DNA from 3 places in the Massilia sp. Soil_C_3 genome. Region 1 is predicted to be linked to each of the others. Evidence: predicted binding sites of a transcription regulator. Region 1 holds the regulator's gene; each other region holds the start of a gene.
What was found. Region 1 encodes LexA, which represses DNA repair genes until DNA is damaged. Its sites were predicted from a motif close to ACTGTATNNNNATACAGT; they were not measured.

Region 1 (9,571 bases):
GCTTCGAACCCTGCATCAGCTGCAGGTAGTCGACGATGATGAGCCCGAGCTTGCCGCACTGGCGCGCCAGGCGGCGCGCGCGCGCGCGCATCTCGATCGGGTTCAATGCGGGGGTTTCATCGATGTACAGCTGCGCATCGTTCATCTTCTGGATGGCGTGCGTCAGGCGCGGCCAGTCCTCGTCGTTCAGTCGGCCGGTACGCAGGCGGTGCTGGTCGAGCTGGCCGACCGAGCCGAGCATACGCATGGCCAGCTGGGTGCCGCCCATCTCCATCGAGAACACGGCGACCGGCAGGCCGGCCTCGATCGCGACGTTCTCGCCGATGTTCACCGAAAACGCGGTCTTGCCCATCGACGGACGGCCGGCGACGATGACGAGGTCGCCCGGCTGCAGGCCGGAAGTCATGCGGTCGAGGTCGATGAAGCCGGTCGGCACGCCGGTGATCTCGCCCTGGTTCTCGCGCGAGTACAGTTCGTCGATGCGCTCGACCACCTGGGTCAGCAGCGGTTGCACCGCCAGCCAGCCCTGGGCGCCGCGAGCCCCCTGCTCGGCGATGGCGAAGATCTGCGATTCCGCTTCGTCGAGCATCTGCTTGACTTCCTTGCCCTGCGGATTGAACGCATTGCCGGAAATCTCGTCGGCGACGGTGATCAGCTGGCGCAGGATGCCGCGGTCGCGCACGATCTCGGCGTAGCGGCGGATATTGGCGGCCGACGGCGTGTTCTGCGCCATCGCGTTCAGGTATTGCAGGCCACCCACCTCCTCGGCCTTGCCGAGCTGGTTGCAGGCTTCATAGACCGTGATCACGTCGGCCGGCTTGCCGGCGTTGATCAGGCGGACCATCTGTTCGAAGATGATGCGGTGATCGTAACGGTAGAAGTCTTCCGCATGCATGAAGTCGGCGATGCGGTCCCAGGCGGCATTATCGCGCAGCAGGCCGCCGATGACGGACTGCTCTGCTTCGATGGAATGCGGGGGGATGCGCAGGGCTTCGATCTGCGGGTCTGAGGGTGCTGCGTTCATGGGCGGCATTATACCTTCTCCTGTCACACGGCTGTCATAATTGGTGAGTTTCAAAAGCAAAAAAGCCGGGAGAACCCGGCTTTTTTGTGTACTGCTTTTACTTCAGTTCAGCATTCGCTTAGGCAGCTTCGCCCACGACAGCGATGGTGATTTCCGACACGACGTCGGTGTGCAGTGCGACTGCAATCGGGAATTCGCCGGTGGTCTTCAGCGGGCCGGTCGGCAGGCGAACGGCAGCTTTTTCGACCGGGAAGCCTTGCTTGGTCAGCGCTTCAGCGATGTCAGCGTTGGTGACCGAACCGAACAGACGGCCGTCGACGCCGGCCTTCTGGCCGATGGTGACGGTCAGGCCGCTCAGCTTGTCGCCTTGGGCTTGGGCGGCTGCCAGTTTCTCGGCGGCTGCTTTTTCCAGTTCGGCGCGCTTGGCTTCGAACTCGGCGACGGCGCCGGCGGTAGCGCGGCGGGCCATCTTTTGTGGGATCAGGAAGTTACGTGCGTAACCGTCCTTGACTTTGACGACGTCGCCCAGGTTGCCGACGTTGAGAACTTTTTCCAACAGAATGATTTGCATGTTTTATCTCCAGGATAGCTGACGTAACCGATTAACCGTGGTGCAGGTCGGTGTACGGCAGCAGCGCCAGGTAGCGGGCGCGCTTGATGGCGGTGTCGACCTGACGCTGGTAGTGCGCCTTGGTGCCGGTCAGACGTGCTGGCATGATCTTGCCGTTTTCCTGGACGAAGTCCTTCAGGGTGTCGACGTCTTTGTAGTCAACCTGCTCAACACCAGCGGCGGTGAAGCGGCAGAATTTCTTGCGCTTGAACAGCGGGTTCTGCTGTTTGCGCTTGAGTTTTTCTTTAGCTTTGTTTTTGTCGAACTTTTTACCGAATGCCATTTGAGGCTCCTGTATATCTAAATTGCCGGTTAAGCGGCACTGAAATCAATGATGTGAAACACCAGGGCTTTGCTGTTGCGATTTTTTCGTGCAAGGAATCCATTGAAGCGGTAGCTGGCGCCGAGCTCGGCGCTGCCGAACCTGCCCGAAATCTCGCCCGCGGCGAACGCGGGGACTTCGAACTCGACCAGGCGATCGACCCCCGCCTCTCGCTGATGCGAACTGTGCATCAGGACGGCTGAAACGATCGGCACGCCGGCCGGGGTGTAGCGCAGGACATCACGCTCGGCGATGGTCGCCACGAGCTGGAACTGATTCACCCGGTTCTTCTACTACTTGCTTGTTACGAATTCCTGGAAAAAATCTTAGGCAGCGGCAGCGGCTGGAGCAGCAGCTGCAGGAGCAGCGGCTTCTGCACGGTGGCTCTTGGCTGCGTCTTCGCGCTGCACCGATTTCATCATCGGCGACGGTGCGGTTTCTGCTTTCTTCATCTTGACGGTCAGATGACGCAGAACGGCATCATTGAACTTGAATGCGGTTTCCAGCTCGACCAGGGTCTCGTTGTCGCATTCGATGTTCAGGCAGATGTAGTGTGCTTTTGGCAGCTTCTGGATCTGGTAAGCCATTTGACGGCGGCCCCAGTCTTCGACGCGATGGATGTTACCGCCGCGGCTGGTCACCGTGGTCTTGTAACGCTCGATCATCGCCGGGACTTGCTCGCTCTGGTCCGGGTGGACGATAAAAACGATTTCATAATGACGCATGCATTACTCCTTGAGGACGTTTTACATAAATGCCCACCTCGGCGTCAAGACGAGTGTGGGAAGGGAACAGCCAGCTAGTATAGCGTGAAATGGGCAAAATGGGAACCTGGCTGTCAAGCGCCTGATCCTGGCGCCACTGTCACTCGACAATTACCCTTGCACGAAGCGTATTTTTTGTGTTGCGCGCGCTTTTTTTGCGCTTTTTCGTGTATATCCCTTGCGTATAGCAGAATACTGTACAAAAATACAGTCTATCTCTACTAACCCGTTTCGCAAGATATTTATGCTCAAGCTCACTGCAAGGCAAGAACAGATCCTTAACCTGATCAAGGAAGCGATCGAGAACACGGGTTTCCCTCCGACCCGGGCCGAAATCGCGGCCGAACTGGGCTTCCGCTCGGCCAATGCGGCCGAAGAACACCTGCAAGCCCTGGCGCGCAAGGGCGCGATCGAGATTTCGCCGGGCACCTCGCGCGGCATCCGCCTGGTCGGCGCCAGCGTCGAGCAAATTCCGATGCCGCCGCCTTCCCTGATGTCGCTGCCGCTGGTCGGCCGCGTTGCTGCGGGCAATCCGATCCTGGCGCAAGAACACGTCGAAGCCACCTATAACGTCGACACCGCCATGTTCGCGGCGCGGCCCGACTTTTTGCTCAAGGTAAAAGGCTGGTCGATGCGCGACGCCGGCATCATGGATGGCGACTTCTTGGCGGTCAAGAAGATCGACAGCGCCAAGAACGGCCAGATCGTCGTCGCCCGCCTGGGCGAAGAAGTCACCGTCAAACGCTACCGCAAGACGGGCGACCTGGTCGAACTGCTGCCCGAGAACCCCGACTTCAAGATCATCGAAGTCACGCCCGACGAAGAGTTCGCGCTCGAGGGGCTGGCGGTGGGGTTGATGCGTAGCTGGAACTGATTCAGCCGTCGATCCGTCGTTCCCGCGAAGGCGGAAACCCCAGTTTGCATGAGTCGCCGCCACAATAAGCGATCGTGACGGTGCTGAGGGCTTGGGTTCCCGCCTTCGCGGGAACGACGTTTATAGGCAGTCTTTACTGCTTGGCCTTGTTGACCACCGCATTGTGCTGGTCGACAAACGCTTCGGTCGCGCTGCGCCATGCGGCGAAATCGGCCAATACCATCTTCGAATTGACTTTCGCTCCCTCGGCGATGTTCTGGCGCACCTGTTCCAGGTAGGCGGTCGATGCTTCGGTTTCCTGCTTGTTCATCAGCTTGGCGATATCGGGCGGGATGCGCTTGGTCAGCGGCGATTGCGTGTTCAGGTTGGTCACCATCTTGTTGTAGCAATCCTGCCAGCCGGTCACCGCCTTGTTCACGCGCTCGATCTCGTCATTCACCTTCGACACCGGCGGGATGCGCGGCGACGGGCAGCGGTACTCGCCGGCCTGCAACTCGGCGCCATCGTAGCCCTTGATCCAGTAATCGATCTCGGCGCGGCGTTCGACGCGCTGCTGCATGATCACGAGCGAATCGGCGGCGACCTTGTTGCCCTTGGCGGCCGACTTTTCAAACAATTCCTTTGCCTTGGCCTCGTCGACCGCGCCGGCCTCGCCATACCAGTACATCTGGCCCAGCTGCTGCTGGGCTTGTGGGTTGCCGGCATTGGCCAGCTTGGTGTACAGCTTGAGCGCACCCGCAAAGTCTTTTTTCTCGAACAGGGCATTGGCATCCTCGAGTTCGCCGGCGAAGGCGACGCCACCGGTTGCGAACAACGCCGCGAGGGACAGGCAGGACAGGAATCGTTTCATGGGCATACCGTAAGGCTGGGCTGGTAAAAGTCCATGATAGCCGTGTTTTACGGCTGGGCTCAACCGCAAAAATGACAGGGCCGGCAATTGCCGGCCCTGTCAGGACAGTTTTACTCCGCTTTACGCATCCAGCGCCTGGCGGAAGTCGCCGACCAGGTCATCGGTGTCCTCGATGCCCACCGACACCCGGATCAAGCCTTCCGCAATGCCCATGCTGGCGCGCCGCTCGGGGCCCATCTCGAAGAAGATCGTGTGCGCCACCGGAATCACGAGCGTCCGGTTGTCGCCCAGGTTCGAGGCCGGGATCGCCAGTTTAAGGCGATTCAGGTAGTCGAACGGGTCGATGTCTTCTTTCAGCTCGAAGCTCAACAGCGAGCCGCCGGAGCGGAACAGCGCATCGACGATCGCGTGCTGCGGGTGCGAAGCCAGGCCCGGGTAATGCACGGCAGCGACGCGCTCGTCGGCCTCGAGCATCGTCGCCAGCGCCAGTGCATTGGCGCAGGTGCGCTCCATGCGCAGGGCCAGCGTCTCGGCGCCGACCGCGATGTGGTGCGCCGCTTCCGGCCCCAGCGCGGCGCCGAAGTCGCGCAGCGCCTTGGCCCGCAGCTGGGCCATGCCTTGCGCACCTGGCGCCTGCTTTCTGAAGTTCTGGGCGATGTTCGGATACGCGGCCCAGTCGAAGAGGCCCGTGTCGGTCAGCGCGCCGCCCAGTGCGATGCCGTGACCGCCGATCGACTTGGTCAGCGAATTGACCACCAGCCCGGCATGCACGTCTTTCGGACGGAACAGCCAGGGCGTGGTCATCGTGTTGTCGACCACGTACAGGATGCCGCGCGCACGGCACAGTTCGCCGATACGGGCCAGGTCCGCCACCTGCGTGCGCGGATTGGCGATGGTCTCGACGAATACCAGGCGGGTGTTCGGCTGCAAGGCCGCTTCGACCTGGGCCACGTCGGTAGCGTCGACGAAACCTACATCGACGCCCTGCCCCGCCACCGTCTGCCACAGGCTGTTGGTGTTCCCGAACAGGAAGCTCGACGACACGATGTGGTCGCCGGCTTTCAACAATGCCTGGAACAGCGCGCCGATCGCCGCCATGCCGGTGCCGAAGCACAGGGTGGCGACGCCGTCTTCCATCTTGCTGATCTTGTCTTCCAGGGCCGACACCGTCGGGTTGCCCTGGCGGCCGTAGCGAAAGCCCGGCTCCTTGCCCTGGAACACCGACGCCAACTGGCGCGCGTCGGCATAGCCGAAGGCGACCGAGGTGTGCACCGGCTTGTGCAGCGAACCCTGCTCGATCGTCTTGCGGCGATCGTTGTGCAGGATGGTGGTGGTGAAGCCGTAGCGCTTGTTATCCGACATGGCTTACTCGGCGGCCACCGGCGGGTTCAGGTTGAGCTGGGTTCGCACCTTGTCCTCGTTGCCGTCCTTGCTCGACGGGGCGTGGCGCGCCGATTCCTGGCGATCCAGATACTCCGGGGTCACGTCGCCGGTGACGTAGACGCCGTCGAAGCACGAGGCCTCGAAGTTCTTGAGCTCGGGATTGACGTCCGAGATCGCACGCTTCAATGCGTCGACGTCCTGGTACACCACGCGGTCGGCCGTGATCTCGCGGCACACTTCTTCCGTCGTGCGGCCGTGGGCGATCAGTTCGTCGCGGGTGGGCATGTCGATGCCGTACACGTTCGGGTACAGCACCGGTGGCGCGGCCGAAGCGAAGAACACCTTGCGGGCGCCGGCTTCGCGCGCCATCTGCACGATTTCGCGGCTGGTGGTGCCGCGCACGATCGAATCGTCGACCAGCAGCACGTTCTTGTCCTTGAACTCGGAGCTGATCGCGTTCAGTTTCTGGCGCACCGATTTCTTGCGCATGCCCTGGCCCGGCATGATGAAGGTGCGGCCGATGTAGCGGTTCTTGATGAAGCCTTCGCGGTATTCGACGCCCAGTTTCAAGGCCAGCTGGATCGCGGCCGGACGCGAGGAATCGGGGATCGGCATCACCACGTCGATCTCGTCGACCGGGATTTCGCGGCTGACCTTGTCGGCCAGGTATTCACCCATGCGCAGGCGCGTGGCATACACCGAGGCGCCGTCAATCACGGAATCGGGACGCGCCAGGTAGACGAATTCGAAGGCGCACGGGTTGAGCGATGGATTTTCGGCGCACTGGCGCTCGTGCAGCTGGTTGTTTTCGTCGATGAAGACCGCCTCACCCGGCGCGATGTCGCGCACGAAGCGAAAGCCCAGGCCTTCCAGGGCGACCGATTCGCTGGCCACCAGGTATTCATTGCCCTGCTCGGTCTCATTGATGCCCAGGCACAGTGGACGGATGCCGAACGGGTCACGGAAGGCCAGCAGGCCGTGGCCGGCGATCTGCGCCACCACGGCGTAGGCGCCGCGCACGCGGCGGTGCACGGCGGCGACCGCCTTGAACACGGCGTCGGCGTCGAGCGAGTAGCCGTCGGCCGCTTCCTGGATTTCGTGCGCCAGCACGTTGAGCAACACTTCGGAGTCGGAATCGGTGTTGATGTGGCGGCGGTCGTTGCGGAACAGCTCGTCCTTCAGCACTGCCTGGTTGGTCAGGTTGCCGTTGTGGGCCAGCGTGATGCCGAACGGTGCGTTGACGTAGAACGGCTGCGCCTCTTCTTCGCTCGACGAACCGGCGGTCGGGTAGCGGCAGTGGCCGATACCGGTATTGCCCTGCAGCGAACGCATATTACGGGTGCGGAACACGTCCCGGACCAGGCCATTGGCCTTGAACATCGAGAACATGCTGCTGTGATTGGTCGCGATACCCGCCGCGTCCTGGCCGCGGTGCTGCAGCAGCAGCAATGCGTCATACAGCAACTGGTTGACGGGAGAGTGAGAGACGACGCCGACGATGCCACACATGGTGTGCTCCTAAAAGCTTGAGTGCTTGATTACAGAAAAAGTTCTACGACTGAGGAATGCTGGTCAAAAATTCACGTGCTGCGCCATGGCAGCGGGCAGGAAGGGCTTGACGGTACGGGCGCCGGTCTCGGCGATCGGCGACAACAGGGCCTCTTGCCAGAATGCCTGCTTAGGGATGTCCGTCATCCCACACAATATGACGCCGGCCAGCACGATTACAATGCCGCGCGCCAATCCAAACAAGCCGCCAAGGCCGCGGTCCGCAAGCGAGAGGCCGGTGGCTTCCACCAGGGCCCCGATCGCCAGCGATAGCAGGCCCATCAGGATACGCACGCCAAGGAACAGCGCGATGAAGGCCACGATCAAGCGCGCCGTGTCGCCGGGAATTACTTCCGGCAGCAAGGGCGCGAGCCCGGCGCCATAGGCATTGGCCACCACGAAGGCGACGATCCAGCCCACCAGCGACAGGATTTCCTTGACCAGGCCGCGCAAGGTGCTGATGACAACGGAGGCGATCAGCACGAACAGCACCAAGTAATCGAAAATCGTCACGCTTTTAGGACAAGGTCAGAGCGGCACCATGGTGCCGGACAGGCCGATGCCGCCCAGCTTGGCGCGCGTTTTCTCGGCTTCTTCCTTGCTGAACGGACCGATCCGCACACGGATCAGTTCGCCAGACTTCTGGGTGAACGATGCGATGCCGGCGCCGCGCAGGCGGTCCTGCAATTCCGTGACCTTTTCCTGGCTGCCCAGGGCGGCGACCTGCACCACGAAGCGCGGCGCCGGGCCTTGCGGCTTTTGCGGCTCGGCCGGCTTGCCTTCGAGGATGGCAATGGCGCGCGCGGCGTCGTCCTTTGGCGCGGGCTTGGCGACCTGCTCGGCCTTCGGATGCGTCTCGGCCGGTTTCTTCGCTGGCTCGGGTTTCTTCTCGGGCGTCGGCTCCCGTTTGGGTTCCGGCTTGGCTTCGGGCTTCGGTTCTGGCTTGGGCTTGACTGGTTCGGGCTTCGGCTCCGGTTTCGGCGGCTCGGCCGGTTCCAGCATGCGCATCGGCGGCGGATCGCCGGCTACAGGGGCCGTCACGGGTGCGCTACTTGCTCGGGCACTGGCCGCAGGGGCCGAGGCCGTGGGACCGGCGGCCGGTGGCGCGGAGTCTGGCTCGACGATCTCTTCGTCGCTGTCGACGCTGGCCATTGGTGCCACCTGCTCGGACGGCACGGGCAGCGGGGCTGCCTTGTCCTTGTCCGGGATGTGGATGGCGATGTCGGTGGCGAGCGGCTTGGGTTCGGAATCGAGCAGCATCGGCAGCGCGACGACGGCCGCCAGGACCAGCGCGATGGCGCCGACCAGGCGGCGGCGGGCGCGCTTCTTCTCGGGCAGGATCGGGTCGCCACGGCTGCTGCGGCGGCCCGCCTCGCCTGCGGAGCTTGCGCGCTTGGAACGGGCGCGCTCGGTATAGGCGGAATCGTCGTCCTTGACGAAGTGCCCACTGTCCTGGACAGTTTCTTGCTTGTTTTTATTGCCGAACGAGAACAAGCCCATGTGGTTCAGGTAATAGCGTGAAGAAAGTCAGTGAAGACTCGATTTACGGGCCGCCATGACGCCTGCAACCGTGTAGAAAGAGCCAAAGACCACAATTCTATCATTCTCCCCTGCCCGGCTCAGCGCATTCGCATAAGCCTCGGCTGGCGATGCGAAATTAGTCACAGAAAAATCGTCATCCTTGGCGCCGGCCGGCCGCAATTCGCGCAGCTTGTCGGCCAGCGCATCGGGCTGTGCCGAGCGCGGCGAATCGAGCTTCGTCACGCACCAGTGATCGACCAAACCGGCCATCGGCGCGATGACGGCGTCGATGTCCTTGTCTTCCATGATGCCGAACACGGCATAGGTGAAACGGTGGAAACCCATATTGCCCAGGTTCTGGGCCAGGGTGGCGGAGGCATGGGGATTGTGGGCGACGTCCAGCACCTGGGTCGGACGGCCCGGCAGCACCTGGAAACGGCCCGGCAGTTCGACCATGGCCAGGCCGGCGCGGGTTTCCTGGGCGCCGCACGGCAGCTGCATGCGCAGCGCCTCGAGCGCGGCCAGCGCGGCCGAGGCGTTGAGCAGCTGGTTGGCGCCGCGCAGGGCCGGATAGGCCAGCGAGTTGCGGCGCTGGCTGCGGCCGCCATAGCTCCACTGCTGCTGGTCGCCCTGGTAGTTGAAGTCGCGGCCGAGCAACCACAGGTCGGCGCCGAT
Region 2 (9,571 bases), on a different contig from region 1:
AGCACGCCGCGGCTGTCGGGCTGCGGCCCGAACAGGTCGCCGCCCGGCAGCACGGCCTGCGCCGTCCAGGCCCCCGTCGGCGCCTTGCCCAGCAGCGGCGCGATCCAGTCGACGGCTTCCTCGGCCAGCTTGCGGTAGGTGGTGATCTTGCCGCCGAAGACGGACAGCAGCGGCGGGCCGCCAGCGTCGCGTTCCAGAAAATAGTCGCGGGTGATCGCCGCCGGGTTGCCGGCATCGTCTTCCAGCAGCGGACGCACGCCCGAATAACTCCACACCACGTCGCCGGGCGCCAGCTGGCGCTTGAAGTAGCGGTTGGCCAGCGCGCACAGGTAGCGCGTCTCGCCCTCGCCGATCGCCACCGCGCCGGGGTCGCCCGCGAAGTCGACGTCGGTGGTGCCGACCAGGGTGAACGCTCCTTCATAGGGGATCGCGAACACGACCCGCCCGTCCGCATGCTGGAACAGGTAGGCGCAGCTGTGCTCGAACAGGCGCGGCACGACGATATGGCTGCCCTTGATCAGGCGCAGCGCGCGGTGCGGCGCCTCCTGGTTGGCGCGTCCGGCGAAGCGGGCCGCCCAGGGGCCGGCGGCGTTGACCAGGCCACGCGCGCGCACGGTCAGCGACGCACCATCCTGGTCGATGCGCGCCTCCCAGTGCGCGCCGCGCCGCACCACGTCTTCGCAGACCGCATGGGTCAGCACCCGCGCACCGTGCTCGTGCGCATCGAGGGCGTTGAGCACCACCAGCCGTGCGTCGTCGACCCAGCCGTCGGAATAGGCAAAGGCGCGCGTAAACTCGGGCTTGAGCGGCGCGCCGGCGCGGTGGCCGGCCAGCTCGATCGCGCTGGACGCGGGCAGAAAGGCGCGGGGCGCCAGGCGGTCGTAGAGGAACAGGCCGGCGCGGATCAGCCAGGCCGGCCGCTGCCCTGCTACCTGTGGCATCACGAAGCGCAGCGGACGCATGATGTGTGGCGCGCTCCTAAGCAGGGTCTCGCGCTCGGCCAGCGCCTTGCGCACCAGGCCGAATTCGCGGTATTCGAGATAGCGCAAGCCGCCATGGATCAGCTTGCTGGAGGCGGACGAGGTATGCGCGCCAAGGTCGTCCTTTTCGCAAAGCACCACCGACAGGCCGCGCCCGGCCGCGTCGCGCGCGATGCCGGCGCCATTGATGCCGCCGCCGACCACCAGCAGGTCGCAATCGATCGTCGTGTCCGCTCCCATCGCTTCCCCTTCATCGCCACATGGTCCCTGCGCATCCGATCCACTTTACGCGGGCGCGCAGGCCCTGCGTACGCCTGGGTCAATTATGCGGAGAATGGACGGGTCGGTGTGTAAAATCGCCACATGTCCATCCCGTCCACGCCAGACCGGACCCGCGCCTGGGTCCGCATGCCATCCGGCCGCCGCCTCGACCTGCTCGACCCCACACCCTTCGACTGGGACGACGCCGACCTGGCGCTCGGCCTGGCCCGCACCTACCGCTGGGGCGGCCACTCGGCCTGGCCGCTGCCGCTGTCGGTGGCCCAGCACTCGATCGCGGTGATGCTGCTGCGCCGCGCCGCGGCGCCGGCCATCACGCCGCTGGAAGAATTGCGCGAACTGCTGCACGACGCTGAGGAAGGCCTGCTCGGCTTCGATGCGATCTCCGTCATCAAGCCGTTCCTGGGCGACGCCTTCCGCGCGCTGACCAGGCGCCTGGAACATATGGTCTTCCTGCGCTACGGCCTGCCGGCCTGGGATGCGCGCGGCCACGCGGCGCACAAGCGCGCAGATCGCCTGGCCGCGGCCACCGAGGCCGTGCATGTGGCCGGCTGGTCGCGCGAGGAAGTGCGGCGCACCCTCAAGATCCGGGCCGAGGTGCTGGCCGAGGACCCGCTTGCCGCCCATTACGATTGCCGGCCGTGGGAGCCGTGGGCGCCAGGCGTGGCCTGCGAGCGCTTCCTGGCCGAGCTCGAGCGGCTGAAAGCGAGCGACCATGGATGAGATTGCCCGCGCCTGCAAACTGCTGAGGGAAGCCGACGGCCTGTTGATCGCTGCCGGCGCCGGCATCGGCGTCGATTCGGGTCTGCCCGATTTTCGCGGCAATGCCGGCTTCTGGAAAGCCTATCCGCCACTGGGCGAACGCGGCCTGCCGTTTCGCGAGATGGCCAATTCGGCCAGTTTCGAACGCGATCCGCAGCTGGCCTGGGGCTTCTATGGCCACCGGCTCGACCTGTACCGGCGCACGCGTCCGCATGCGGGCTTCGCGATCCTGCGCGCACTGGGCGAACGCATGCGGCATGGCAGCTTCGTCTTCACGAGCAATGTCGACGGCCAGTTCCAGCGCGCCGGTTTTGCGGATGACCGGATCGCCGAATACCATGGCACGATCCACCAGCTGCAATGCACCCGTCCCTGTCGCGACCTCACCTGGCCAGCGGACGACGTCGAACCCGAGGTCGACCTGGCCCGCTGCGCGCTGCTGTCGCCACTGCCGGCCTGCCCGCACTGCGGCGCCCTGGCCCGTCCCAACATCCTGATGTTCAACGACGTCGCCTGGGTCGACCTCACCAGCGAGGCCCAGCTCGAGCGGCTCGCGCAGTGGCGCGCTGGAGTCACGCGCCTGGCCGTGATCGAACTCGGCGCCGGCACCGACCTGCCTTCGGTGCGCCGCTTCACCGAGTCGCAGCGGGTGCACGCGATCCGCATCAATCCGCGCGAACACCGGATCGTGCGCGGGGTCGGAATTTCCATGAGAGCGCTCGCCGCTCTGCAGGCGATCGCTCGGGAAATGGAAATTGTGATGAAGTAATATTGAACACTAAGTGGCTGATTTTATTCAGCCTTTTGGACTATCCACAAGAAATGTGGATAAGTGTGTGGAAAAGCGCCACTTGACAAGCCGCAAGCGCAGTATCGATGCGGGTTTCAACAAAATGCCCGTTCTGAAGGCAAAAAAAACCTCCCATAAAATCAGTCACTTGCACGTGCACTACTTCTACGCATCCATGTCACATGCGGCAAACTCCTACAAATGTGGGGCACGGGGGATAAGTCGCCAACGTGCGTCCATCTGTCGTCATTTCCACGCGTTTCGGGCCCGGTCGCGCACCATCATGCGGATACTGTCGGGCATCGGCGTGCGCAGCTCGCGCTTGTCGGCGCTGAGCCAGGCGCATTCTTCGAAATGCTTGAGCATGACCGGGGTGATAAAGCGCGATCGCGCCGCATACACGTGTCGATCGCCCATGCTCGACTGCTGCTTGATGAAGAAGCGGTTCGGCACCACCAGGTGGAGGTTTTCACGCGCGCGCGTCATGGCCACGTAGAGCAGGCGCCGCTCTTCCTCGATGTCTTCCTGGCTGCCGGTCGCCATGTCCGACGGAATGCAGCCGTCGACGACGTTCAGAACGTGCACCGAATTCCATTCTTGCCCCTTGCTCGAGTGGATGGTGGACAGGATCACGTAGTCTTCGTCGAGCAGCGGCGCGCCGGCGCGGTCGCTGGTGGCCTCCGGCGGGTCGAGCGTGATCTCGGCCAGGAAGCTCTCGCGGTTGCCATAGCCGCCGGACAGCGCCACCAGCTGGTCGAGGTCGGCCGCACGCACCTGCGCATCGTCGCGCAGGCGCTCCAGGTGCGGCTGGTACCACGCGCGCGCCAGCTCGAGGTCCATCGGCCAGGAGAGGCCCGGCGTGCGCAGGCGTCGGTACAACGCGCAGAACGCTTGCCAGTCGGCCTTGCAGCGCGCCGGCACCGCGAAGGCCTCCAGCGCCGCCGCCGCGTCGTTACTCGTACCGGCCGCATCGACCAGGCGGGTGGCGGTTGCCTGGCCGATGCCGGGAATCAGCTGCAGCGCGCGATACCCCGCCAGGCGTCCGCTCGGATTCTGGGCGAAGCGCAACACGGCCAGCACGTCCTTGATGTGGGCCGCTTCCAGGAATTTCAGGCCGCCGAACTTGACGAAGGGGATGTTGCGGCGCATGAGCTCGAGCTCGAGCGCGGCGCTGTGGCTGGCGGCGCGAAACAGCACCGCCTGGCTCTTGAGCGGCGTGCCGGTTTCGCGCTGTTCGAGGATGCGGTTGCAGACCCAGCGCGCCTGCTCGGCTTCGTCGGGGATCAGCACCAGCTGCGGCTTGATGCTCGAGACCTTGTCGGTCCACAGGGTCTTGGCGTGGCGCTCGAGCGCGGCGCCGATCACGGCGTTCGACGCGTCCAGGATCGGCTGCGTGGAGCGGTAGTTGCGCTCGAGCGTGATCAGCTGCGCCGGCTGCGAGAACTGGCCGGCGAAGTCGAGGATATTGCGCACGGTGGCGCCGCGAAAGCCATAGATCGATTGCGCATCGTCGCCCACCACCATCACGCCGCGGCCATCGGGCTTCATGCCGGTGACGATGGCCGCCTGCAGGCGGTTGGTGTCCTGGTATTCGTCGACCAGCACGTGGTCGAACAGTGCGCCGAGCTCCATCCCCAGCACCGGGTCGGCAGCCATCTCGGCCCAGAACAGCAGCAGGTCGTCGTAGTCGAGCACGTTCTGCTCCTGCTTGGCGTCGACGTAGGCGCCGAACAGGGTCTTGAGCTGGGCTTCCCACTCGCTGCACCAGGGGAAGAACGCCTGCAGCACGTCGTCCAGCGGCTCACGGCCGTTGACCACGCGCGAATAGATCGACAGGCAGGTGCCTTTCAGCGGAAAGCGTTTTTCCAGCTGGCTCAGGCCGATCTCGTGACGCACCATGCCCATCAGGTCTTCGGAGTCGCCGCGGTCGTGGATCGTGAACTGATCGTCCAGCCCGATGCGGCCGGCGAACTCGCGCAGCAGGCGCGCGCCAATGCTGTGGAACGTGCCGGCCCAGGGCAGCGTGACCTGCGCCTGGCTCCCCTTGAGCCCGAACAGGCGGTGCAGCACGCCGCCGGCGCGCTGCGTCATTTCGGTGGCGGCGCGACGCGAAAACGTGAGCAGCAGGATGCGCTGCGGATCGGCGCCCGACTGGATCAGGCGCGCCACCCGGTGGGCCAGTGTATTGGTCTTGCCGGAACCGGCGCCGGCCACCACCAATAATGGGCGAGGCGCGTCAAGCCCGACATCGTGCTCGACCGCCGCCCGCTGCTCGGGGTTCAGGCTGGCGAACGGGTCGTCGGTAGACGAGGTGGCAATCGGATCGGCGACGGCGGACATGGGCGGATTCTGGAAATGCCATACTGTACATTTATCCAGTCCCGGGCCGCAAGCAGAAAATGCGGCCGCCGCAGGGTGCGATCAATGCGCTGTCAACGAGTTGTCAAGAATGACATCAGCTATGACCTGAGCAATCGCCGCCAAGTCTCGGAAATTCAAGGCGTTTTTTGGATATCCACAAAGTCTGTGAATAAGTATGTGGAAAAGCGGGGGCTTGACACGCTGGACGCGGCCTCCCGTGCGGGTTTCAACAATTTGCCTATTGGGAAGGCAATCTCGTTTCCGCCGAAAATCAAGGGTTTACAAGATTTATCCCCGACCGACACAGTATGCACCACAAATAAATCTTGCGGCAACATTGTGGGCAACCGGGAGCACCGGTCCCGCTCAGGCAAGCACACGGCGGCGTTCCGGGTCGAGCAGTACGCGCTCGATCACGTGCGGGCGCACGCCATGTGCCTTGAGATACTCGAGCGCCGGCATGGTGCCGCATTCGCCCAGGGTGGCGATGCCGCGCGCCACGATGTCGCGCTGGCCGGTGTTATGCCTGAGCTCGGAAGATCCGGAGAGGCGTTGATTGATATCCTGGGCACGGTAAGGGCTCATGGCGCTGGTCTCCGGTGGGTTATGTCACTGACGCACCACGAGTATTGACGATTGCAGTATGAAGTCAATGTCAAATCTGTATCAATACGCGAAAACCTTTTCCATGGCAGATGTCGGCGTCCTTCCGCCTGCGCTGCGCCACCCGGCCGCCATCCTGCCTACAATCGGTCCCAACACACCAATCATCAGGATTTCCATGAGCACCCAACCCGACCTGAATCCCGGCGACGACGCCGCTCCCGGCACCCCTGGCGCCGGCGAGGACATCTGCGACGCCTGCGCCGGCCGCGGCACACTGGCCGACGGCAAGCCGTGCCCGCAGTGCGGCGGCACCGGCCGCGTGATGGAAGGCATCGGCGGCGGCTGAGCGCCTATCCAGCGCGGGTAGTGCGTGGACACGGCGCGGGCCATGCGGCGATAATTGCCGGATGAGCGCCTCACCCCTGCCTTTGCCCCCTTCCCCGCCGCAGTCCGTACCTTTTGCGGCGCCGGTCGAACCCGATCGTCCCCGGCCGAGTTCGCTGACCGACCTGTTCGTCTCATTCACACTGATCGCCCTGCAGGGCTTCGGCGGTGTGCTGGCCGTGATCCAGCAGCAAGTCGTCGAGCGCAAGCGCTGGATGAGCAATGAGGAATTCATCGAAGAGTGGTCAGTGGCCCAGATCATGCCGGGCCCCAACGTCTGCAACCTGGCCATGATGATCGGCACACGCCACTTCGGCCTGGCCGGCGCCATGAGCGCCCTGGCCGGCATCCTCACCGTGCCGCTGATCCTGGTGCTGTGCCTGGCCCTGGTGTATGCGCAGTTCGCCACCCAACCCCAGCTGCAGGGCGCCCTGCGCGGCATGGCCGCCGTCGCCGCCGGCCTGATCGCCGCCACCGGCCTGCGCATGTCGGTCGCGCTGTCCAATAACGTGATCCCGCTCGCGGCCTGCATCGCGATCGCCGCCACCGGCTTCGTGCTGCTGGCCTGGATCCGCGTGCCGCTGGCGGCCGTGATCGGCCTGCTCGGCGGCCTCGGCTGCGTGCTGGCCTGGCGCCGGCTCAAGCCATGAACGCGCCAGCCCTGGTGTTCGGCTGGCACGACTGGCTGAACCTGTTCGTCCATTTCCTGATGCTGTCCATGATGTCGCTCGGCGGCGCGATCTCGACCACCTCCGAGATGCAGCGCTACCTGGTCGAGCGCCAGGGCTGGCTCAGCCAGACCCAGTTCGCCGACTCGGTGGCCCTGGCCCAATCGTCGCCCGGGCCGAATGTGCTGTTCGTGGCACTGCTGGGCTGGAACGTGGGACTCAATTCCGGCAGCGTGACGGCCGCGCTCTACGGCGTCGCGATCTCCATGATCGGCATCATGCTGCCCTCCACCGTATTCACTTATCAGGTGGCGCAGTGGGCGCAGCGCAACCGCGAACTGCGCGCCGTGCGCGCTTTCAAGCAAGGCATGGCGCCGCTGGTGATCGCCATGCTGCTGTCGACCGCCTGGCTGCTGGCTACCGGCGGCGGCAAGGGCGGCGAACACATGGACAACTGGCCCCTGTGGCTGCTGACGGCGGCCACCGCCATCGTCATCTGGCGCACCCGCCTGCACCTGCTGTGGATGCTGGCGCTCGGCGCGCTGCTGGGAGCGCTGGGCGTGGTCTAGTTGGCAAGCCGGGGCGGGACGCGGCATACTGACGCCATCCCCTTAACTGCAACCGACACCAAGATGCCCCAACTCCTCAATGAACACGCCTGCTTCGGCGGCGTGCAGCGCTTCTACCAGCACGACTCGGCCGCCATCGGGCTGCCGATGAAATTCTCGGTTTACCTGCCGCCGGCGGCGGGCGAGAAGAAGTTGCCGGTGCTGTTCTACCTGGCCGGCCTGACCTGCACCGAAGAAACCTTCATGACCAAGGCCGGCGCCCAGCGCCTGGCCAGCGAACTGGGCATCATCCTGGTTGCGCCCGACACCAGCCCGCGCGGCGCCAATGTGCCGGGCGAAAGCGACAGCTGGGACTTCGGCGCCGGCGCTGGCTTCTACCTCGACGCCACCGAGGAACCGTGGGCGCGCCACTACCGCATGCACAGCTACCTGCTGGAACTGCACGCGCTGGTGCTGGCCACCTTCCATGCCGATCCCGGCAAGGTAGGCATCTTCGGCCACTCGATGGGCGGCCATGGCGCGCTGACCATGGCGCTCAAGCACCCCGACCTGTTCCGCTCGGTCTCGGCCTTCGCGCCAATTGCCGCGCCAAGCCGCTGCCCGTGGGGCAAGAAAGCCTTCGGCGGCTACCTCGGCGCCGACGAAAGCGCCTGGCAGCAATATGACGCCAGCGCCCTGATGGGCTCGCACACGAGCGCGCCCCTCCCTGGCGGCATCCTGATCGACCAGGGCCTGGGCGACAAATTCATGGTCGAGCAGCTCTTGCCCGAGGCGTTCGAGGACGCCTGCGCCAAGGCCGGGCAGCCGCTCACCCTGCGCCGCCATGCCGGCTACGACCACGGCTATTACTTCATCTCGACCTTCGTCGAAGACCACCTGCGTTTCCACAGCAGCCAGCTCGGCTAAGCTGTCAGCAACCCACGCGCAGCCCCGTCCGGGGCCGCCGTTCTCCATTGCATCATTCCGCGCGGCAAACGAACGGCGGCTATGCTCGTCCATGTGTATGCTGGAAGTTAACAACTTCTTCATCATGCAAGAGCTCGAACCATACATCGACCGCCTCGACGCCGGCAGGCATTTGGCCGGGGCGCTGCGTCATTACGCCGGCCGCGACGATGTGCTTGTACTTGCTCTGCCGCGCGGGGGCGTGCCGGTTGCCTTCCCCATCGCACAGGCGCTGCGTGCTGAGCTCGACTTGATGCTGGTGCGCAAGCTCGGCTTGCCCAGCCAGCCGGAGTTCGCCATGGGCGCCATCGGCAGCGGCGGCGTGTGCGTGCTGCAGCCCGGCGTGCCGGGCCTGATGGGCGTGACCCAGGCCGAAGTCGATGCCGTCTGCGCGGCGGAACAAGGCGAGCTGGCGCGGCGCGAGCGGCGCTACCGCGGCGAGCGTCCGCCGGCCCGGCTCGAGGGACGCTGCGTGATCCTGGTCGACGATGGCGTCGCCACCGGATCGACGATGCTGGCGGCGGTCGAAGTCGCGCGCCGCCAGCAGCCGTCCAGGCTGGTGCTGGCGGTGCCGGTGGCGGCCCAGGATGCGCTGCAGGTCCTGCGTGGCGTTGCCGACGAGGTGGTCTGCCCCCTCGCCCCGCTGCGTTTTCGCGCCGTGGGGCAGTGGTACCGGCGCTTCGAGCAGACCGACGATGAAGAAGTGCAATCCCTGCTGGCGCAGGCGTGGGCGCGCTAAGGCCACGGCGCCAGTCAACCCTACCTCAAGGAGCCGAGATGAACGATACGAACAATGAACAAGCAACGAACGTGGGCAAGTGGATCGGCGCAGCGGTCGCAGGCGCATTGCTGATGTACGCATTCGACCCGGATCGCGGCGCCAAGCGCCGCGCCAACGCCCGCGGCGCGCTGCGCGACGCGCGCGAACGCACTGGCAACCGCCTCGGGCACGCCTGGCACGACGCCGGCGACCGCCTCGACTCGGCGCGCCTGCGCGCCACCGGCGCCGCCGCCATTGCCGGCGAACGCCTGGCTGGCGCCGCCCATGCGGCGGGCGACCGCCTGGCCGAGGTCTCGCACCGCACGCGCGACCGCCTCGAACATGCGCGCGAGCGCCTGGCCGATGCGTCGTATGATGCGAAGGATCGCGCCAGCTACGCCGCGCACGAAGCGCGCGATCGCGTGAAACACGCCGCCTACGAGGCGCGCGACCGCGCCAGCCATGCC
Region 3 (9,571 bases), on a different contig from region 1:
CACCTTCAACACCACCCTGATGACGATCTCGCTCAACGCGATCGGCATGCACGTGCCGGACCAGGAAGTCAAGAAGCTCGAATTCTTCGGCACCTATGGCGTGGCGCGCGACATCACCGACCGCAAGCGCGCCGAAGAAGTCATCTCCTACCAGGCCTACCACGACATCCTGACCGACCTGCCGAACCGCATCCTGTTCAAGGATCGCCTCGGCCTGGCCGTGATCCAGGCCAAGCGCAAGCAGACCGAGCTCGCTGTGATGTTCATCGACCTCGATCGCTTCAAGCTGGTGAACGACACGCTGGGCCACGTGAAGGGCGACGAATTGCTGCAGCAGGCGGCCGGCCGCCTGAAGGAATGCCTGCGCAAGGGCGACACGCTGGCGCGCCAGGGCGGCGACGAATTCACCATCGTGCTGCCCGAGCTGCGCGACCGCGACGACGCGCGCATGGTGGCGGATAAATTCCTGGAGGTGCTGCAGGAACCGTTCGACCTGGACGGCCACGAGGTGCACATCTCGGCCTCGATCGGCATCGCGATCTATCCGAAGGACGGCGAATCGATCGACGAACTGCTGCGCCACGCCGACATTGCGATGTACCAGGTCAAGGCGCTGGGCAAGAACGGCCACAGCTTCTACCACGACTCGATGCTCGAGGTATCGCACCAGAAGATCGCGCTCGAGCAGGCGCTGCGCCGCGCGCTCGAGCACGACGAGCTGGAGATGTTCTATCAGCCGCAGATCGACGCCATGACCGGCCGCATCACCGGCGCCGAAGCCCTGATGCGCTGGAACCATCCGACGCGCGGGCGCCTGTCGGCCGGCGAGTTCCTGCCGTTCGCCGAAGAGAACGGCCTGATGCTGCCGATCTCGGACTGGATGATCGGCGCGCTGTGCCGCGACATGCTGCAGTGGAATGCGATTGGCGGCAGCGACATTCGTCTTTCGCTCAATCTGTCGCCGCAATACCTGGACCGTGGCGATTTCTTCGAGAAGATGCGCGGCGCGCTGGCGCGCTACGGCATCTCGCCGCAGCAGATCGAGGTGGAGATCACCGAGAACATCTGCATCCGCAATCCGCAGTATGCGATCGAACAGCTCAACAAGCTGTGCCAGTTGGGCGTGTCGATCGCGATCGACGACTTCGGCACCGGCTACTCGTCCTTGTCCTACCTGCACCGCTTCCCGATCCACACTGTCAAGATCGACCAGTCCTTCGTCAAGGAGATCCACCAGGAAGACGGCCACTATCCGGTGATCCTGGCGATCATCTCGATCGCGCGCGGCCTGGGCCTGAACCTGATCGCCGAAGGCGTCGAGACCGAGGAGCAGGCGCGCTACCTGCGCGCCAACGGCTGCCTGACGATGCAGGGCTATCTGTTCTATCGCCCGATCTCGCTGCAGGACTTCATGGCCGCGCTGCGCACCCAGTCGGGCGGCGCCCTGCGCGCGGTGCAGGCCTGACCGACCATGCTCGACGCCACGCTGCAATCGAGCGCCACGCCGACGTATAGCGCTGAATTTCTCCGAGTGAAAGGGCAGGCCGAGCGCGGCCTGGCCCAGGCCCAGCACCGCCTGGGCTTCATGTATGTGAGCGGCCAGGGCGTGCCCAGGAGCGACGAGTTGGCGGTGGCCTGGTACCGGATGGCGGCGGCATCGAACCTGGCCCAGGCCCAGTACAACCTCGGCGTGATGCTCCAGAAGGGCCAGGGCGTCGAGCAGGACTTCGGCCAGGCGGCCCACTGGTATGGGCGCGCGGCCGAGCAGGGTTACGCGCCGGCCCAGTACAACCTGGGCTGGCTGTATGCGAAGGGCCTCGGCGTGGCCAGCGATGTGGGCCAGGCGCTGCACTGGTTCAGCCAGGCGGCCGACCAGGGCGAGCCTGGCGCGCAGCACAACCTGGGCATGATGTTCGAGACCGGCAAGGGCGTGGCCCAGGACCAGGAAGCGGCGCTGCACTGGTACCGGCGTGCCGCCGAGCAGGGCTATATGCGCTCGCAGTACAACCTGGGCCTGCGCTACGACGCCGGCCAGGGCGTGGCGCGCGACACGCGCGAAGCGCTGGCCTGGATGCGCAAGGCGGCGGAGCAGGGCCATGCGCCGGCCCAGTTCAATCTCGGCCTGCGCTACGACAAGGGCCAGGACGTCGAGCAGGACAGCCGGCAGGCGATCCTGTGGTACACCCGCGCCGGCGAGCAGGGGCATGCCAGCTCGCAGTTCAATCTCGCGCTTATCTATGACACGGGCCACGGCGTGGCGCGCGACGAGGCGCTGGCCCTGGCGTGGTACCGGCGCGCCGGAAACCAGGGCCATGCCGGCGCCCAGAACAGCCTCGGCATGCGTTATGAGCACGGGCAGGGCGTGGCGGTTGACGCGGCGCAGGCGGCCGCCTGGTACCGGCGCGCGGCCGAGCAGGGACTGCCGGCGGCCCAGTACCAGCTGGGACAGCTGCTCGATGCCGGCAACGGGGTCGAGCAGGATCCGGCCCAGGCGACCGAGTGGTATCGCAAGGCGGCCGAGCAGGGACACCTGCGGGCCCAGTTCGACCTGGGCCTGCGCTATGAGAGCGGCAACGGCGTCGAACAGGACAGCGCGCAGGCGCTGGCCTGGTACCGGCGCGCGGCCGGTCAGGATTACGCGCCGGCCCAGTACATGGTCGGCGCGCTGCTCGACCGGCTGGAGACTGGAGACCCGTTCGAGGCGACCGACTGGTTCCACAAGGCGGCCGACCACAAGCACGCGCTGGCGCAGTTCGAGCTGGGGCTGCGCTACGACTGCGGCAAGGGCGTGGAGCGCGACTACGAGGCGGCCCATTTCTGGTACCTGTGCGCCGCGCGCCAGGGCCATGCGCGGGCCCAGTTCAACCTCGGCGTGATGTATGCGGCGGGGCAGGGCGCCCAGCGCGACCTGGTCGAGGCCTATGCCTGGCTGCACCGGGCCGGCGGCGCCGGCGTGGCGCCGGCCAGCGCCTACCTGGCGAAGGTCGCGAGCAGGATGGAAGCGCAACAGTTGTCCCAGGCGGAACGCTTGATTTCGGTTTGACGCACCGCATTTGAACCGCCGGCAGGTTCGCACGGCTGCGCCAGCGCACCGTGTGCGTATGCACGCCGCGTTATACTGTATGCCCATACAGTCACGCCTGCGCGATGGAACTCAACGACAAGCTCGAAATCCTGGCCGACGCGGCCAAGTACGACGCATCCTGCGCCAGCAGCGGTGCGCCCAAGCGCGGCTCCGAGGGCAAGGACGGCCTGGGCGCCACCACCGGCATGGGCATCTGCCACAGCTATACGCCGGACGGCCGCTGCGTCTCGCTGCTCAAGATCCTGCTCACCAATTTCTGCATCTACGACTGCCAGTACTGCATCAACCGGCGCACCTCGAACGTGCCGCGGGCGCGCTTCGCAGTCGACGAAGTGGTCAAGCTGACCCAGGATTTTTACCTGCGCAACTACATCGACGGCTTGTTCCTCAGCTCGGGCATCATCCAGTCGGCCGACTACACGATGGAGCAGCTGGTCGCGGTGGCGCGCCAGTTGCGCGAGGTGCACCAGTTCCGCGGCTACATCCATCTCAAGACGATCCCCGACGCCGATCCATTGCTGATCCAGGAAGCGGGTCGCTGGGCCGACCGCCTGTCGGTGAACATCGAGCTGCCGACCCACGACAGCGTGACCCGCCTCGCGCCCGAAAAAAGCGTCCACACGATCAAGCTGGCGATGGGTTCCATTCGCCGCAAGCTGGACGAAAAAGCCGAGGAGCCGAAGGCGCCGGCCTTCGCGCCGGCCGGCCAGAGCACGCAGATGATCGTCGGCGCCGACGCCAGCGACGACCACACCATCCTGAACACGGCCGAGACGCTGTACGGCAGCTATAAACTCAAGCGCGTGTACTACTCGGCCTTCAGCCCGATCCCGCAAAGCCCCGGCAGCGTGCCGCTGGCGCCGCCGCCGCTGCTGCGCGAGCACCGCCTGTACCAGGCGGACTTTCTGTTGCGCGGCTACGGCTTCACGGCCGGCGAACTGATGCCGCAGACGGGCAACCTGGCGCTGGACGTCGACCCCAAGCTGGCCTGGGCCCTGAGCAATCGCGAGCACTTCCCGATGGACCTGAACCGGGTGGATGCATCGCTGATCCCGCGCATTCCCGGCATCGGCCTGCGCAACGCCAAGCGCATCGTCGAGCTGCGCCGCCTGCGCCGCATCCGCTGGGAAGATCTGTCTCGCCTGCGCTGCAGCCTCAAGAAGCTCGCCCCCTTCGTCGTCACCGCCGACTACAAGCCGGCACAGGGCGCGACCAGTTCCGACCTGCTGCGCAAGCATATGGCCGATGCGCCGCAGCAGATGAATCTGTGGCCCGAATTGCAGGCGGCATGAACCTGGACGCCAGCGCCGCCGCCCTGGCCGCGACCGCGGTAGCGAGCGTGCGCGCGGGCCAGCCGCTGCTGGTGGACGGCTTTACCGCATGGCGCGCGGTGGCGCGCGAACTGCTGCGCGCCGGTGTGCCGCCCCAGGCCATCACCTGGGGCGCACCGGGCGCCGACCTGTTCTCGGGTGCGCCGGCGCCGGGCGAAGCCGCGCATCATGGAGGCGATCTCCTGTCGTCTCAGGCACAAGCAGATGTGCAGGAGCCTTCGAACGCAACAACGCCGAGGCCACAAGTCCCGCGCTCCCTGATGGAGACGCTGCAGACCGCCGCCTGCTTTCGCGACCATGACCGCTGGGCCTTCCTGTACCGGGTAATCTGGCGCTGGCAGCAGGGCGAGCACGACGTGCAGTCGCCCGCCGATCCGGACGGGCAGCGGCTGCACACGATGGTCAAGGCGGTGCGGCGCGAGGTACACGATATGCACGCTTACATCCGATTCCGCGAACGGCCGATGGAGGCCGGCGCGCCCCATTTCGTGGCCTGGTTCGAACCCGCCCACGACGTCTTGCCGCAGGTGGCCGAACACTTCGTCGCACGCATGGGCAAGGTGACCTGGATGATCGCCACGCCCGACGCCAGCGTGCTGTGGGATGGCGCCACCCTGCACCATACCGGCCCCCTGATGTCGAGCGCGGCCGACCTGGATGACGCCGGCGAGGCGCTTTGGCTGACCTATTACCGCAGCATCTTCAACCCGGCGCGCCTGAACACGCAGGTGATGAACAGCCATATTCCTTCGCGCTTCTGGAAGAACCTGCCGGAAGGCGCGCTGGTGCCGTCCCTGGTGAGCCAGGCCGGCCTTGGCGCGCGCCGCATCGGCCAGGTCGAGGCGGTAGGGAAGCGCAGCGGCCGCACGATCCCGATCGAGGCCGAAAAGGCGCAGCCCGAGCGCCAACAGCCGTCGAAGCTGGACGAGTGCCGGCGCTGCGAGCTGTGGGAACACGCGACCCAGGCGGTTGGCGGCGAAGGGCCGAAACATTCAAGAATCATGCTCGTCGGCGAACAGCCGGGCGACCAGGAAGACCTGGCCGGCCAGCCCTTTGTCGGCCCGGCCGGCAAGCTGCTCGACCGCGTGTTCGAGCAGGCCGGCGTGGAGCGTCAGGGCGTCTACATCACCAACGCCGTCAAGCATTTCAAGTGGGAGCCGCGCGGCAAGCGGCGCCTGCACAAGACGCCAGCGCAGAAGGAGATCGAGGCCTGCCACTACTGGCTCGAGAAAGAGATCGCCACGCGCAAGCCCAAGGTCATCGTGGCGATGGGCGCGACCGCGCTCAAGTCGGTGCTGCAGACCGGGAGCGTGACGCTGAAGGACAAGCTGGGCCGGCCGGTGCGCCATGGCGACAGCTGGGTGGTGACGATCTACCACCCGTCGTACGTGCTGCGCGTGCCGGACGAAGCGTCCAAGCACGAGGCGTTTTCGGTGATGGTCGAAGGCTTGAAGCTGGCGCAGGAATTGCTGGACCGGCCCGATGTGCCGGAGCCGCCGGAAGGCTGACATATATGCACGATATGCGCCGCTCATGTAATTGAAACAGCCGTGTTACAGCGGGTTCGCCAACGATGCCATTGGCGTAAGATCTGGCGATTCTCGTCACCGGAAGATTTCATGAACAAGCTCGCCGTACCTGCTTTCTGCATATGCATGCTGACCGCTCCCGCCTGGGCGCAATCGGAAGATGTGGCTGCCCCGGCGCAGGCCGCCGTCGATGCGCTTGAGACCGCCGCCGAGCCGGCGCCGGAGCAGATCCATGTCGTGGCCCAGCGACCCGGCCCGGGCATGTGGAAAGTGTCGAAGGGCGAGCACGTCTTGTGGGTATTCGGCATGTACGGGCCGGTGCCGAAGGACATGCAGTGGCGCTCGCATGAGGTCGAGAACGTCATCCGGAATTCGCAGGAATACCTGTCGGCGCCAAGCGCCTCGGCGAAACCAGGCTTCTTCAAGTCGATCACGCTCCTGCCGAGCATGATCGGGGTGCGCAAGAATCCGGATGGCGCAACCTTGCGCGACGTGATGCCGGCCGAAGACTACGCGCGCTGGACCGCGCTCAAAGCCAAGTACCTGCCCGAGAACGACGACGTCGAGCGCGAGCGCCCGATCTTCGCGGCGGAGGTGTTGTCGAACGCCGCGCGCAAGCAGGCGGGCCTGGTCGACAGCTACACGGTACGCAAGCCGCTGCTGGACCTGGTCAAGAAGGCAAAGCTGAAGGAGACCTCGTCGACCTTCCAGCTGCCGACGGACAATGCGCGCACGGTGCTCAAGAACTTCAAGAAGTCGACCCTGGGCGATGCTGCCTGCCTGGCGCGCACGATGGCCACGCTGGAGCAGGACATCGAGGCCGCCAGCCGGCGCGCCAATGCATGGGCCAAGGGCGATGTGGATGAAATGCGCAAGCTGGACTTCGCCACGCGTGAAGAGGCCTGCTTCGGCGCCCTGATGAACAGCGCGGCATTCGATGCCGAGCCCGAATTCAAGAACATGAAGGTACGTGCGGAGGCGATGTGGATTGCTTCGGCCGAGAAGGCGCTCGCGGCCAATGCCTCGACCTTCGCCGTGCTGAAGATCGAGGATATCTTCAATCCGAAAGGGGTGATCGCGGCGCTGGCGGCGAAAGGGTATACGGTCGAGCAGCCGGATTGATCCTGGGCAGGCGCGGGAGGGACGGGAAATTGTCAAACTGTCCCAAACGCGCGTAGAATGCTGGCAACGCGGGTGTAGTTCAATGGTAGAACGGCAGCTTCCCAAGCTTCATACGAGGGTTCGATTCCCTTCACCCGCTCCAGTCGCTGTTCCCGTAGCTGAACAGCGCCATCCCGTCTCCAATCGCGATATCCTCCGAGTTCCCTCGTCTCGCCGAGCAAGGAACCCTTCGCATGATTCCCGATTCGCCTTCACGCCGCCACCTGCTGCAATCGTTGCTTGCCGTATCCGGCAGCCTGGCCCTGCCAGCGCTGCACGCCGCGCCAGCCCCGGCGACACTGCTCACCCGCCCGATCCCCTCGTCCGGTGAACAGATCCCCGTCATCGGCCTGGGCAGCTGGATCACCTTCAACGTCGGCCGCGATCCGCAGGCCCGCAAGGAATGCCAGGAGGTGATGCGCCAGTTCCTCGCCGGCGGCGGCCGGATGATCGACTCGTCTCCGATGTACGGCTCGGCCCAGGATGTGATCGGCGAAGCCGTGCAAGCCATCAAGCCGCCGGCCTTGTTCTCGGCCGACAAGGTCTGGATCAGCGGCGGCGCCCGCGGCGTGCAGCAGATCGAGACTTCCCGAAAACTGTGGCGCGTGCCACGCTTCGACCTGCTGCAGGTGCATAATCTGCTGTCGTGGGAAGAGCACCTCAAGACCCTGCTGGCGATGAAGAAGGAAGGGCGGCTGCGCTATGTCGGCATCACGACGTCCGAAGGCCGGCGTCATGGCGAGATCGAGAAGATCATGGCGTCATACCCCATTGACTTCGTACAAATCTCGTACAACGCCCTTGATCGCGAGGTCGAACAGCGCATCCTGCCGCTGGCGCGCGAGCGCCGCATCGGCGTGATCGTCAACCGACCGTTCCGCCAGGGAGATTTGACGCAGGCGCTGGCCGGCAAGCCCTTGCCCGGCTGGGCTGCGGACATCGGCTGCACCACCTGGGCCCAGGCGCTGTTGAAGTTCATCGTGTCCCACCCTGCCGTCACCTGCGCGATCCCAGCCACCTCGAGCGTGGCCCACGTGCGCGAGAACCTGCTGGCCGGCGCCGGCCGGATGCCCGACGAGGCCCTGCGCAAGCGCATCGCCCAGGATGCCGAAAGGCTGGCATGAGCGAGTGGTGGACGTATACGCTGTCGGACTTTTTGATGTTCTCGCAACGCAGCTACTACCGGCTTATCGCCCTGTACAACGAGGCGGTCTGGCCTGCGCACCTGCTGGCGCTGGCGGCCGGCCTGATCGTCATTGGCTGCATCGCGCGCCCTGGCGCCCACACCTCCCGCATCGCGCTGCTGGTGCTGGCCATGGCCTGGGGCTGGGTGGGTTGGGCGTATCACCTGGAACGCTATGCGGACATCAATACCGCCGGCCCTTGGTTCGCGCTCGCCTTCGGCGTGCAGTCCGTGATGTTGTGCTTCATGGCGCTGCGGTCGCACGGCGCGGCGCCGGCAGGTACGCAAAAGCAGGTGGCGCTGGGCCTCTCCGGCCTGGCAGTGCTCGGGTATCCGCTGCTGGCGCTGGGTAGTGGACGTGGTTGGAACCACGCTGAAGTGTTCGGCATTGCGCCCGACCCAACCGCCGTCGCCACGCTGGGCGCGCTGCTGGCATGCCGCGCCCACCCGCTCCATTGGCTGATTCCGCTGGCCTGGTGCGCGGTGAGCGGGGCGACCCTGATGGAGCTGCGCGTCGGTTATGCCTGGCTGTTGCCGACATTCGCCATCCTGGCTGTCGCAGCCGGCTTGCTCTTCAGACATTCCAGGCATTCGCCAACACATTGAGCCTGATGTTAGTCGTCGCCGGCGGGTAGTTTGCGCTTGAGCAGCTGCTTGAGAGAGCCATTGGACATTCCCGAATAATGAATGTCATCGATCCGCCAGCCATTTTCTCTTCTAGCCATGCGGTACTCTAGCCGCACTTTCTCACCGCTGGAGGGATAGATAAATTCAACAGTCACGATGTCTTTTGGCATGGGACGTATCGTCAAGTCGACGGCAGCCGGGTCCTGTGACGCGAAGATGGGGTCGAAGTCCAGATTGCATATTTCGCCGGTTTTTTCGGCGCAGTGACCGTCTTTGACCAGTAGAGAAGCCAGTTCCTGATCAAAGTAACGACGAAGGACCGAACTTGCCTGCTGCGCTAGCGGCTTGCCAAAAACGTTAATCGAACTCGACAGCACCTGCCATGCGAAGGTCTTGTACAGGCTGCCCACAATAGCGACTTGTTCATCTGATTCACGTGGCGCCGCGGTGGATGGAGCAAGGAAGATGAGAGCGAAAGATATCGCGCAGAGGGCGCGGCTAAGGACGGTGAACAGCATACTCGGACCTTTCTCTGCGATAGGTTGGACCAGTCCAGAAGTCGAATTTTCCACATCAATCGACATGACATTGACGTGTTATTGAAGACACGACCAATTATTGTTGTTTCCCAGATGTGAAAATTGGGCATGCGCAA

Region 2: AC3A6F_RS18285 (ATP-dependent helicase) is a predicted target of LexA. The motif match lies at 5,174-5,191, and genes of this name have one in related genera.
Region 3: AC3A6F_RS13500 (putative DNA modification/repair radical SAM protein) is a predicted target of LexA. The motif match lies at 3,118-3,135, and genes of this name have one in related genera.

Annotation. Positions count from the first base shown of each region.
Region 1 covers NZ_JBDGJG010000016.1:12,665-22,235, forward strand. The annotation lists gene AC3A6F_RS24930 (replicative DNA helicase) at 1-1,033, opposite strand, end outside; gene rplI (50S ribosomal protein L9) at 1,143-1,595, opposite strand; gene rpsR (30S ribosomal protein S18) at 1,627-1,917, opposite strand; gene priB (primosomal replication protein N) at 1,947-2,237, opposite strand; gene rpsF (30S ribosomal protein S6) at 2,283-2,681, opposite strand; gene lexA (transcriptional repressor LexA) at 2,965-3,594, shown strand; gene AC3A6F_RS24960 (tetratricopeptide repeat protein) at 3,728-4,444, opposite strand; gene AC3A6F_RS24965 (cystathionine gamma-synthase family protein) at 4,565-5,806, opposite strand; gene purF (amidophosphoribosyltransferase) at 5,810-7,336, opposite strand; gene AC3A6F_RS24975 (CvpA family protein) at 7,400-7,888, opposite strand; gene AC3A6F_RS24980 (SPOR domain-containing protein) at 7,904-8,875, opposite strand; gene folC (bifunctional tetrahydrofolate synthase/dihydrofolate synthase) at 8,903-9,571, opposite strand, start outside.
Region 2 covers NZ_JBDGJG010000008.1:254,036-263,606, forward strand. The annotation lists gene glpD (glycerol-3-phosphate dehydrogenase) at 1-1,220, opposite strand, end outside; gene AC3A6F_RS18275 (phosphohydrolase) at 1,344-1,982, shown strand; gene AC3A6F_RS18280 (SIR2 family NAD-dependent protein deacylase) at 1,975-2,790, shown strand; gene AC3A6F_RS18285 (ATP-dependent helicase) at 3,058-5,151, opposite strand; gene AC3A6F_RS18290 (hypothetical protein) at 5,539-5,757, opposite strand; gene AC3A6F_RS18295 (hypothetical protein) at 5,954-6,124, shown strand; gene AC3A6F_RS18300 (chromate transporter) at 6,186-6,812, shown strand; gene AC3A6F_RS18305 (chromate transporter) at 6,809-7,399, shown strand; gene fghA (S-formylglutathione hydrolase) at 7,463-8,305, shown strand; gene AC3A6F_RS18315 (phosphoribosyltransferase) at 8,403-9,083, shown strand; gene AC3A6F_RS18320 (SRPBCC family protein) at 9,122-9,571, shown strand, end outside.
Region 3 covers NZ_JBDGJG010000006.1:126,098-135,668, forward strand. The annotation lists gene AC3A6F_RS13490 (putative bifunctional diguanylate cyclase/phosphodiesterase) at 1-1,465, shown strand, start outside; gene AC3A6F_RS13495 (tetratricopeptide repeat protein) at 1,472-3,043, shown strand; gene AC3A6F_RS13500 (putative DNA modification/repair radical SAM protein) at 3,148-4,377, shown strand; gene AC3A6F_RS13505 (UdgX family uracil-DNA binding protein) at 4,374-5,924, shown strand; gene AC3A6F_RS13510 (TraB/GumN family protein) at 6,072-7,067, shown strand; tRNA gene AC3A6F_RS13515 (tRNA-Gly) at 7,136-7,209, shown strand; gene AC3A6F_RS13520 (aldo/keto reductase) at 7,301-8,230, shown strand; gene AC3A6F_RS13525 (DUF6064 family protein) at 8,227-8,895, shown strand; gene AC3A6F_RS13530 (YqhG/Tai3 family protein) at 8,904-9,500, opposite strand.